DNA from 2 places in the Halomonas sp. 141 genome. Region 1 is predicted to be linked to the other one. Evidence: predicted binding sites of a transcription regulator. Region 1 holds the regulator's gene; the other holds the start of a gene.
What was found. Region 1 encodes PhoB, which activates phosphate uptake and scavenging genes when phosphate is short. Its sites were predicted from a motif close to TGTCATANNNNTGTCANA; they were not measured.
Positions count from the first base shown of each region.

Region 1 (5,924 bases):
GCGTTGCCCCCAGCGCTTCTTCCAGCAGGGCAATCTGTCGGCTGACGGCGGAAGGGGCAATGTTGAGCCGCGACGCAGCCCGGCGCACCGAGCCTGATTCAAGCGTCACGCGAAAGTAGGCCAATCGCTGATGAGGGATATCCATCGCCTGGTACTACCTCGCGTGACGAAAATGCGCCCAGCTTGAAGGGCTACAAGTATCTGAGCAGCTTTTGCAGCTTGTTCATGTCGGCAGAGTCGCCGACGAGGCGCACGTCGCCCGCCACCATGCCATCCAGGAATGCCTGTTGCGTCGGCTTTCTGAGGATGCGCAGGGCGGCTTGCTGGTCGCGAAAGCGTAGCTCCAGGTCCAGGTCGACGGGCAGGCCTTTACCGGACGTGATGCGTTTGGGGGTCATTCGGTAGTGGCGCGCCGTGCTCAGGTCTTCTGTGGCAATGCCCCAGTCCAGGCCGCGCATGCGTTCCAGCTGCTCACGAAAGCGCGGCTTGCGGCGCAGGGCGCGCTTGAGCATGAAGCTCAACAGCCACAGCGTCAGCGAAAGCTTCATTAGGAAACGGCGTCCTTGAGCGCTTTGCCTGGCTTGAACGCCACGTTCTTGCTGGCCGGAATCTGTAGCGGTGCGCCGGTCTGCGGGTTTTTGCCGGTACGGGCGGCGCGCTCGCGTACGGTGAAGGTGCCAAAGCCAATCAGTGTGACGTCTTCGCCTTTGGCCACGCTGTTGGTGATTTCGTCCAGAATGACATTCAGGACCTGGCCTGCCTTGTCCTTGGACAGGTCAGCACTCTCGGCGATGGCAGCGGCGAGTTCAGGTTTGCGCATGAAGGAATCTCCCTTGTGAAAAACAAACGTCAATGTTGTTGGTAACCCACCCCGGCAGGGCTTATTCAGCCTAGTCGTGAAGGCGGCGAAAATCAGCCTAGCAGGGCAGGGACAGCTCTGGAAAGCTCCACTTTCCTTCTCACGCAGCCCCCTGTCAACGCAAAACCAATCAAACGACCGTCTTTATCTTCCGCCAGCGCCGTTAAATCCTGCCCATGGCCTTCCACTCGCCAGTGCTGCGGTGTGCCCACTGGCGGGTAGGCTACCACCGGGAGCAGAGGCGTTTTGACGATGATCGGCCAGGCGCCGAAGCTTACCGGGGTGGGTGAGCCGCCCAGCGTGGCCGCCAGCGCTTTGGCACTGGCTTGCAGCGGCTGGACGTACATGGCGTTCACGCCGTCGATGCAGGCCACGTCGCCCAATGCGTACACGTTCGGCTGGCGAGTGCGAAGCAGCCGGTCCACCTCGATACCGCGGGCGCTGACCGCGAGTCCGGCGGCCTCGGCCAGCGCCGTGCGGGGCGCCAGTCCCGTGGCCAACAGGACGATGTCCACCGTATGGCGCTCGCCGCTGTCGAGCTGCAGTACCAGGTCGCGGTCGGCATTCATGGATAGGCTGTCCAGCGTGCGCCCCAGTGCCAGTTGCATGCCTGCCGTTCGAAAGGTTTCGGCCAAGGCATGGCCCAGCGGATCGGGCAGCAGGCGCGGCAGCGGGGTGCTCTCTGGCGCCACCAGGGTGACGTGGTGGCCGCCCGCATGGAGGTCGTTGGCGAATTCGCAGCCCACCAGGCCCGCGCCAATGATCGCCACTCGGCTTGGCTGGGCGAGCGCTGCATACAGGCGGCGGTAGTCATCCAGGTCGTTGACCGTGAAACAGCGCCCTTTCAGCGCATCGGGTATCTGGAACGGTGTGCGCGGGGCCGCGCCGGTGGCGAGCACCAGGTGCTCGTAGCGGAGCAGGGTGCCGTTGTCCAGGCGCAGCATCTGGTGTTCCAACGCCAGTTCGACGACTTGCGTGTGGGCCATGAGCTGGGCATTCAGTTCGTCGGCGAGCGCTTCTGCGCTGCGCTGCGCCAGCTTTTCGGGGCTCAACCGCTTGGCGAAGCCCGTGGACAGCAGCGGTTTGCTGTACTCTTCGCCACGGTCGGCGCTAACCAGCGCGATGGTGCGAGAATCTCCCTGGCGGCGCAGCGCTCGCGCCAGGCCAATACCGGCCATGCCAGTGCCGACAATGACCAGCTCGGCATGTGGGGATTCGCTCAAGTGTGAATCGGGCATATCGTTATCCGGGGGTAAGGAACAAAAGCCTGCCAAGCCATCATGTTACACTAGCCTTCTTTCCAATTGACTGCTCTGGAGGCTCAGGTGACGCTCGTTGAGTTGCCACGCCCTGCGTTTTCGCTACCCCCCCACTGGCGGCCGGTTGCCGCTGCGCGGCCTGCCATGAGTGCGGCCTGGTGGCAATGGGTGGCCTCGACCGACTCCCTGACGGCGCGCCTGATGGCGGCCGGAGCGCCGAGCCAGTTCCGCGTACGCCTGCTGCGTCAGACCATTGGCCTGCCGTTTCAGGACGAAGCCATGGCGCTGGGCATCGCTCCACGTCGCCATGCCTGGCTACGCGAGGTGGCGCTGTGCATCGACGGCACCCCCTGGGTGGTGGCGCGATCAGTGGCACCGCTGGAGCAGCTGCAGGGCAAAGGCCTGGGGGCCTTGGGCGAGCGTTCGCTGGGCAGCTGGTTGTTTCAGCAGCCGGACCTGGTGCGCGGGCCGTTGCAGGCCACGGTGTCGCTCCCGCGCTTCACGGCGTGGGGTGCCCCCGCCAAGGGGCGTAGCCAGTGGGGGCGTCGCTCGGTCTTTCAGCACGCGGGGTTGTCGCTGCTGGTTCAAGAGTATTTTTTATCGACCATGGCCGATGCGCTGAGCCTGCCCTCGCGCTAGGCTATTCTGGAGTTTCTTTCACGAGGTAAGCATGAGCATGGACCGTTCTCTATTGCGGCCAACGGGTTGGGCCCGGCTGGCAGACTTTATTCAGCTGATGCGCCTGGATCGGCCCATTGGTACCTGGCTGCTCATGTGGCCGACGCTCTGGGCGCTGTGGGTGGCTGCAGAAGGGGTACCGGGCCGCTCTGTGCTGATCATCTTCATTGCCGGTGTCTACGTGATGCGGGCTGCGGGCTGCGTGGTGAACGACTATGCCGACCGCCATGTGGATGGCCACGTCAAGCGTACTCGCCAGCGCCCCATGGCCACGGGGCGCATCAGCGAAACCGAAGCCCAGCTGCTGTTCGTGGCGCTGGTCGCCGCTGCCTTCATCCTGGTGCTGCTGACCAACTGGTTCACCGTGCTGCTGTCGGTGGGCGGCGTGCTGCTGGCTTTCGTGTATCCGTTCATGAAGCGCTACACCCACTTCCCGCAGGTGGTGCTGGGCGCGGCCTTTTCCTGGGCCATTCCCATGGCGTTTGGCGCGGTATTGGGCCACGTGCCTCTGGAAGCCTGGCTGCTGTTCAGTGCCAACCTGCTGTGGACCGTTGCCTACGATACCCAGTACGCCATGGTCGACCGTGACGACGACCTGAAAATCGGCATCAAGTCGACCGCCGTGCTGTTTGGCCGTGCTGACCGGCTGATCATCGGAGTGCTGCAGGCAAGCGTGCTGATGCTGCTGAGCTGGGTCGCGCTGCGCGTCGGGCTGGGAGGCTTTTTCTGGCTGGGGTTGCTGGGCATGGCGGCGACGTTCGTGTACCAGCAGCGGTTGATCGCCGGGCGCGATCGTGACCGCTGCTTTCAGGCCTTTCTGAATAACCACTGGTCGGGTCTGCTGGTCTTTGCAGGTATTGCCTTGAGCTGGTGGCCGGTAGCGGGCTAAATTGACTGGGTGTCATGGAACTGTCATCAAGTCATGGTGTTATCGTCACACGCATGTCATTGAACCTTCCTGAATAGAGCACCGTGAGGCCCTGGAATGACCGCCAAGACCGTACTGATCGTCGATGATGAGGCGCCGATCCGCGAAATGATCGCCGTGGCGCTGGAGATGGCTGACTATCGCGTGCTTGAAGCGGACAACGCCCAGGATGCCCACGCCATGGTCGTCGATCACCAGCCCGACCTGTTGCTGCTGGACTGGATGATGCCGGGCACCAGCGGCATCGAGCTGGCCCGTCGGTTGAAGCGCGAAGAAGCCACCGCCGAGCTGCCGATCATCATGCTGACGGCCAAGGGCGAAGAGGACAACAAGATCCAGGGCCTGGAAGCGGGTGCCGACGACTATATCACCAAGCCCTTTTCCCCCCGTGAGCTGGTGGCCCGCCTGAAGGCCGTGCTGCGTCGGGCCACGCCGCGTGGCGTAGAAGACCCCATCGAAATCAATGGTCTGCTGTTGGACCCGGTGAGCCACCGGGTCAGCGCCCATGGCAAGGCGCTGGAAATGGGGCCTACCGAGTATCGTCTGCTGCAGTTTTTCATGACCCATCAGGAGCGCGCCTACACGCGCAGCCAATTGCTTGACCAGGTATGGGGTGGCAATGTCTACGTGGAAGAGCGCACCGTGGACGTGCATATTCGTCGTCTTCGTAAAGCGCTGGGCGAGCCTCATCAAAATCTGATTCAAACGGTGCGCGGTACCGGGTACCGGTTCTCTGCGCGAGTGTAAGCGTGCGCCTGTGGAGCCGTGAGATCTGGCGCATCATCTGGCTGGCCCTGTTGGGCCTCTGCCTGGGATGGCTGGTGGATTACCCTGGCGTCGGGCTGGCGGCGGGGCTGCTGTTTTGTCTGGTCTATCATCTGCGTCAGTTTCGGGCGCTCTTCCTTTGGCTGACGCTCCACCCCCACGATGAGCCTCCGGCGGCCAAGGGCATGTGGGGAGAGCTGTTCGACCGCCTCTATCGCTACCAGAAAAGCCAGCGCATTACCCAAAGCCGTTTACGGGCAACGCTGGCGAGAATTCAGGAGTCCTCCGAAGCCATGCGCGATAGCGTGGTGATGCTGGACCGCCACGGCGACCTGGAGTGGTGGAACAGCGCGGCCACCGACATGCTGGGGCTGCAAACCGCCCACGACCGTGGCCAGCACATCACCAACCTGCTGCGCGACCCTCGCTTCATCAGCTACTTCAATGCCCGCGATTACAGCGAGCCGCTGACGCTGACCTCGCCGATCGACGAGCGGCGTATCCTCCAGTATCAGATCACCCTCTACGGCGATGACGAGCGGCTGGTCATGGCCCGTGATATTACGCGTCTACACCGCCTGGAGCAGATGCGGCGTGACTTCGTCGCCAACGTCTCCCATGAACTGCGCACTCCGCTGACCGTGCTGTCGGGCTACCTGGAAACCTACGGCGACCTCAAGGAGCTGCTGCCTCCCCGCTTGGGTAAAGGAATTGTACAGATGGAGGAGCAGACGCGGCGGATGCAGAACCTGGTCAATGACCTGCTGCTGCTGTCACGGCTGGAAATCGACCAGGGCGGCGACGATCACCAGACGCTGGCCGTAGGCCCCATGCTCGACAGCATTCGCCGAGACGCTCTGGCGCTCTCGAGGCAGCAGCACAGTGTGCAGGTCATTCTAGAGAGCGACGCTGGCTTGATCGGCAGCGAGCAGGAGCTGCGCAGCGCCATTTCCAATCTAGCCTTCAATGCCGTGCGCTATACCCCGGAAGGCAGCCAGATCACGCTGCGCTGGTCGGTGGCCGCCAACGGCAACGGGTGTATCGAGGTCGAGGACGATGGCGATGGCATTGATCCGGTGCATATCCCCCGCCTGACCGAGCGCTTCTATCGAGTGGATAAAGGGCGCAGTACGGCAACAGGAGGGACGGGTCTGGGCCTGGCCATCGTGAAGCACGTGCTGCTGCGCCACGAGGCCCAACTCAATGTTGAATCACACCCGGGCGAGGGAGCTGCCTTTCGCTGTGTGTTTCCTGCCAGACGCGTTACCGGGCCTGCTTGAAGGCTCGACTTCACTGAACCCCCTTCTTTTGCATAACACCTGTATAAGTGTGCCATATTGGCATAGAACTCTGGTCACACCTCACTCATGTGTCATTTTTAACCACTCAAAGCGCCTGTTCATTGCTTCTCAGCGGCCTTGTTCGCCTCTTTGTT
Region 1 covers NZ_PINZ01000063.1:86-6,009, forward strand. The annotation lists partial or broken gene CWI66_RS16435 (helix-turn-helix domain-containing protein) at 1-145, opposite strand, end outside; gene CWI66_RS16440 (hypothetical protein) at 192-548, opposite strand; gene CWI66_RS16445 (HU family DNA-binding protein) at 548-820, opposite strand; gene CWI66_RS16450 (NAD(P)/FAD-dependent oxidoreductase) at 913-2,097, opposite strand; gene CWI66_RS16455 (chorismate--pyruvate lyase family protein) at 2,185-2,757, shown strand; gene ubiA (4-hydroxybenzoate octaprenyltransferase) at 2,795-3,685, shown strand; gene phoB (phosphate regulon transcriptional regulator PhoB) at 3,782-4,471, shown strand; gene phoR (phosphate regulon sensor histidine kinase PhoR) at 4,474-5,769, shown strand.

Region 2 (5,924 bases), on a different contig from region 1:
TCAAAGCTGCGGTGCTCAAAAGTCGACAGCACGGCAACCTGGGTGTCCGGGAAAGAGAGCCTACGGTCGGTCACGCGGGTCCAGAGCACCGGGTGCATCTCAGCCATGTTAGAGCCCCACAGCACAAAGGCATCTGCATGTTCAATATCGTCGTACACGCCCATGGGCTCATCCGAGCCGAAGGTGCGCATAAAGCCGAATACCGCCGAGGCCATACAGTGGCGGGCGTTGGGGTCGATATTGTTCGAGCGCAGCCCGGCTTTAAATAGCTTACTGGCCGCGTAGCCTTCCCAGATCGTCCACTGGCCAGAGCCAAACAGCGCGACGCTCTCTGGGCCATGTTCACGAATGGCGCTGGTGATTTTTTCCGCCATAAGGTCGAGCGCTTCATCCCAGGAGACCGGCTCGAAATCGCCATCTTTCGCGTATTGACCGTTGCGCTTACGCAGTAGCGGCTGGGTTAAGCGATCCTCCCCATAGAGAATTTTGGAAAGAAAATAGCCTTTAACACAGTTAAGCCCCCGGTTCACTTCGGACTGGTTATCACCGTGAGTCGCCACGATTTGGCCGTTATAGGTGCCAACCATGACGCTACAGCCGACACCGCAAAAACGGCAAGGTGCTTTATCCCACTGCAAGCGGTTCAGATCAGCATGGGTAATTAGATTGCTGGCGCCGGCGGGAATCGACATCCCCGCCGTAGCAGCGGCCACCGCTGCGGCGTTCGCCTTTACAAACTCTCGGCGTGTTAGTTTCATTGCTCCCCCTCCTGTACGTGCGGCTCATCCGCTGACAGAGCATCAACGACTTCGTGATAAACAAAGGCGGCGTCAATAACGCCAGGCTGCTCGCGTACGTGATCCATTAAAGCCAATAGTTGTTGTTCGTCAGTATGTTCGGCGACGACCACGAGCTTTCCAGCCGCGTCTTCGCCCATCACTTCGCCAACGCTATGTTGGGTAATCCACTCCGCTGTCTGCTTCAGCGCCTCGGGCCGCGCATGAACGATAAAGCTAATGATGTGCAGCAGTTGATCAGCCATAGACGGTATCTTTTGTTATCAGTGAGATTGCCTGGTTAGGGCAGGCGGAGTAGCAAGCACCACAGCCGGTGCAGCTTTCTAAGTGGATCTCAGGTTGCGGTGGCCGACCACCGGGGCGCAGCGGAAAGCGAATTACGTTCCACTCGCAGGCGTCCTGGCAGCTTTGGCAATGGATACTCGCCAGTGCCAAGCAGTGCGGCTGAACTTCAGCTTGCCAAGCAAAGGCTTCGCTAACGCTACCGCCGCGCTCTATCGCCTGTGGCGCGCATACCGTTGCGCAGTCACCGCACAGTGAGCAGCCCGCTTGGGCAAAGCTAAGCTCGGGATAGCCACCGCCACCGCGGGACAAAATGCCTTCCGGGCACGCGTCGATGCAGGCGTTACAACCGGTACAGAGGTCGAGAAAGGCAGCTCTGCTCCAGGGCGGCCGACGCACATCATCACGCCCTGACAAGCGGCGAAAAAGATTGCGCCGATTATTATTGTTATCCGTGCGCGTCATGAGCATTCCTGCGTTAAAAGAATGTTAACCACTTTATTTAGCAGCGGTTAACACCTTTAAAGTGATCAGATAGAAGCTTGTGACACTGCTATAGCGGCGGGCCAGGGGGGCCTGCAAACATTTGATACATCCACACCAAAAAGCCATAGCCCCCCACCACCGCTACGGCCAAAATGGGAAAGAGCAACACGACAATAAACAGAAAAAGCCCTCGTTCTTGACGCTTGAGGGGCGCTTCCTCTTCTATTATTGGATGAGATTTTTTTGACATAGATAACTCCACAGGGGAAGAACACACCGCTGTAGATGTGTGTTAAAATAGTTATATTTAGAGCGTAGCAACTAAGCCCTGATTTGTCACTTGATCTAGATCAATTTTTCCAAGTTCGTCACTATATCGTTCGCCACCCTGTTTTTTTCCACAAGGGTGACGCAGAGAGGGTCTTGAACCGCCTGTTGATAACTTATTCAGTCAACCGAGTCATGCTGGATGTGCGCCCGGTATTCTCTACGCCGCATGAAGGGCACGCTGGGCTGGCCCACGCCCAGCAGGAGAAGCCGAAACTCCCGCTACACGTGCTTTCCACTGGTCAACAACCCATCATTCGCTTCATTGGACATATTGACAAAGCGATCAACACACGCTACTTCACGCCCTGGATAGAGCAGCTCATCCTGTGGATAAAACAGGGGAAAACCCCTTTCTTATTTGTGCATACTGCAGACAACCGTGAGTCTCCCCAGATGGCTCGTCACCTCTATCGCCTGGTGCAGGCCAAGGCGGCTTTGGCGGACCTGACGCCCTTCGCCGAGGAAAAGCAGAGCCAGCTGTTTTAGGCTGGCTCACTGGCAAGCCTACCCTTGATCGGATAAATTGCGCGTTCTTTCGGAAAAGCACGCTGGCAATCTCTTTTTTCCGAACATCGGTGCAATCTGCCGATATCGACCCATTACAATCGAACTGAAACAGGTGATTTATGGCAAAACTTGCACATGCACAGTGGTCATCTCGTATGGGCTTTGTGCTGGCCGCGGCGGGCTCCGCTGTTGGCCTGGGCAATATCTGGCGCTTCTCATACATGGTGGGCGACAGCGGTGGCGCCGCCTTCGTTCTGGTCTATTTGGCCTGTGTGGCACTGGTCGGCCTACCCATTCTGGTCGCCGAGTGGATGATTGGCCGTCGCGGTCAGAAGAACCCCATCAATACCATGGCCGAACTGGCCGCCAATCATGGCTGCTCGAAAGCGTGGGCGCTGGTGGGGGTCAGCGGCGTCCTGGCTGCCTTTCTGATTCTCTCGTTCTACAGCGTCATCGGCGGCTGGTCGCTGAACTATACGCTGGGCTCGGTGCTCGGTAGCTTCAACGGTCTGGATGCCGACAGTATTGGCAACATCTTCAGCGGCATGCTAGGCAGCCCCTCGGCCCTGCTGCTGTGGCATACGGCGTTCATGGTATTGGTCGTCGGTATCGTGGCACGCGGAGTCACCAAAGGCCTGGAAAGCGCAGCGCGCATCATGATGCCTACTCTGGTGGTGTTGATGCTGGTGCTGGTAGGTTACGGCATGACCAGCGGCTACTTTGGTGAGACCCTGAGCTTCATGTTCAGCCCTGACTGGGATGCTCTCGATGGCGGTGTCGTACTGGCGGCCATGGGCCAGGCGTTCTTCACGCTGTCGCTGGGCATGGGGATCATGATGGCCTACGGCTCGTACCTGGGCGAAGACGTCAACCTGATCAGCACCGCGCGAACGGTCATCCTGCTGGATACCGCCATCGCCCTGCTAGCGGGCCTGGCCATCTTCCCCATCGTCTTTGCCAACGGCCTGAGTGCCGGCGAAGGCCCCGGCCTGATCTTTGTCACCCTGCCCCTGGCGTTTGGCAACATGACCGGTGGCACCATTCTGGGCCTGATGTTCTTCCTGCTGCTGACCTTTGCCGCCCTGACGTCGGCCATTTCACTGCTGGAACCGGTGGTGGAAACTCTCGAAGAGCGCACGTCGATGTCACGAATCGTGGCCACACTGGTCAGCGGCGTGGCGGTATGGGCACTGGGTGTCGCGGCGCTGCTGTCGTTCAACGTATGGGCAGACGTGCTGTTCTTTGGGCTGAACATCTTCGACCTGCTGGATACCTTCACCAGCAAGATCCTGCTGCCATTGACCGGCCTGGGTGCGATCGTGTTCTTCGCCTTCTGCCTGGATAAAGAAGAAGCGCGCAAAGAGCTGAGGCTGGATGTCTACGACTACAGCCTGTGGAACCTGCTGGCCAAGTACGTTGCCCCTATCGGGGTCACGGTGGTTTTCCTGGCAGGCCTGTTCTGACTCGCCGCTGGGTCGGCAAGCTTACCCAGTAGAGAAGGCGTTACCGTGGTGTAACGCTTTCTCGCCTTCCTTCACCAGCCTCTTCTTCGGCTGGCTAGTGCAGTTCGCTCTCTTGCGGGTCGTCATCGTCTGGCAAGGGAGCGATATCCCGTGACAGCTTCTGGAATTCCCGGTGCAGCTCGATGCCCCGACGCGCTCTCAGGCTACGTTGGGCGGCGCTGCGCCGACGTTGGGCATGCTCATCGACCTCCATACTCATGAATATGTCGAGCAATTCGCTTTTTACCGAGGTCATTCGTTCGACGTTTCTCATAATCGACGCTCCTCCAGGTGAGTTGCCTACGTCCACCTGCATCCGTGACGACTGATTTTTAAATGATGCAGTGCGGCACGTCACTTCTTACTATAACCTACTTGACAAAATGATGACGACTCTTGAAGAAATGGGTTAACGCCTTTTAAACGGCAGTACTCTCGTGAAGGACGCTGCCCCCGATGCAACACTCAGGCATACTGTGGTCTCTTTATGGCCGCACAAGCACGATCAAGAATTTAAGGAGCTGAACGTGAGCCGCGCCCTGTTCGATGAAATGAGACGCCGCATGGAGCATTTCCGTCGCTCCGAACAAAAGGTTGCGCGGTTCGTGCTGCGCAACCCCGATGAAGTCATTCACATGCGCATCGTGGACCTGGCCACCGAAGCAAAGGTGAGCGAGCCTACGGTGGTGCGCTTCTGCCGTGCGCTGGGCTGCAACGGCTTTCAGGATTTCAAGCTGCAGCTAGCCCAGATGCTGGCCAGCGGAAGCCAGTTCGCGCAGTTCTCGATGAACGACAGCGACTCGGTGGCCGAATTCTCCCATAGCATTTTCGACTCCACCGTGGGCACGCTGCTGTCGGTGCGCGACCGGCTCGATAACGATGCGCTGGGCAAGGCCGTCAATGCACTGGCCATGGCCAATCGCGTCGAGTTCTACGGCTTTGGCGCCTCCGGCGCGGTGGCCTTCGATGCTCAGCACAAGTTTTTCCGCCTGCAGATCTCGACCTCTGCCTACGCCGACCCGCACATGCAGAACATGTCGGCGGTGACCCTGCAAGAGGGCGACGTGGTGGTCGCCATCTCGCAGACAGGCCGAACCCGGGCGCTGGTAGCCAGCGTTCGCCTGGCCCGCGAAGCAGGCGCTACCGTGATCGGCCTGTGTCCCAGCGAATCGCCGCTGGCTCAGGAGGTCAGCCTGCCGCTGTTCATCGACGTGCACGAAGACACCGAGATCTACACCCCGCTCAGCTCGCGTATTGCCCACCTGGTGCTGATCGACGTGCTGGCGGTGGGCGTGGCCAAGACCCGGGGCCCCAAACTGGCCGAACAGTTGAAAGCGGTGAAGAAGAGCCTGACCACGCTGCGCTACCCGGAAGAGTCCTGAGCAACGGTTCTGATAAAGAGTCCTGAGCCAGCGTCCTGAAGACATGCTGTATGCACAGCCAGTGTGCTGGCTGTGCTAGACTGGTCGCCCCTTTTTTGAACCGGCAGCGGCTTATATGGACGACGTCACAGCGATACTCGATCATCTCAACCCGGCCCAGCGGGAAGCCGTCAGTGCGCCCCAGGGCAATCTTCTGGTACTGGCCGGCGCCGGTTCCGGCAAAACGCGTGTGCTGGTACACCGCATTGCCTGGCTGATGCAGGCCGAAGGGCTTTCCCCTTATGCGCTGCTGGCCGTCACGTTTACCAACAAGGCCGCCCGCGAAATGCGCACGCGTCTGGAAGCCCTGCTGGGCATCTCCATGCGCCATGTCTGGGTGGGTACCTTTCACTCGATCTCGCACCGGCTACTGCGCACCCATTGGCAGGATGCCCGTCTGCCCCAGCACTTTCAGATCATCGACTCCGATGACCAGCTGCGACTAATCAAGCGGCTGCTGAAAGATTACTCGATTGACGATGAGCGCTTCCCGCCACGCCAGGTGCAGGGGTTCATTTCTGGTTGCAAGGAAGAGGGCCTGCGACCCCATCAGGTGAACGTCAATGGCGATGCGTACCTCGCCCAGATGGTCGAGCTCT
Region 2 covers NZ_PINZ01000018.1:54,913-60,836, forward strand. The annotation lists gene napA (nitrate reductase catalytic subunit NapA) at 1-758, opposite strand, end outside; gene CWI66_RS10065 (chaperone NapD) at 755-1,042, opposite strand; gene CWI66_RS10070 (ferredoxin-type protein NapF) at 1,035-1,550, opposite strand; gene napE (periplasmic nitrate reductase, NapE protein) at 1,633-1,815, opposite strand; partial or broken gene CWI66_RS10080 (DUF72 domain-containing protein) at 1,944-2,381, shown strand; gene CWI66_RS10085 (sodium-dependent transporter) at 2,522-3,865, shown strand; gene CWI66_RS10090 (PA3496 family putative envelope integrity protein) at 3,960-4,178, opposite strand; gene hexR (transcriptional regulator HexR) at 4,432-5,286, shown strand; gene uvrD (DNA helicase II) at 5,402-5,924, shown strand, end outside.
Region 2: CWI66_RS10090 (PA3496 family putative envelope integrity protein) is a predicted target of PhoB. The motif match lies at 4,279-4,296, and genes of this name have one in related genera.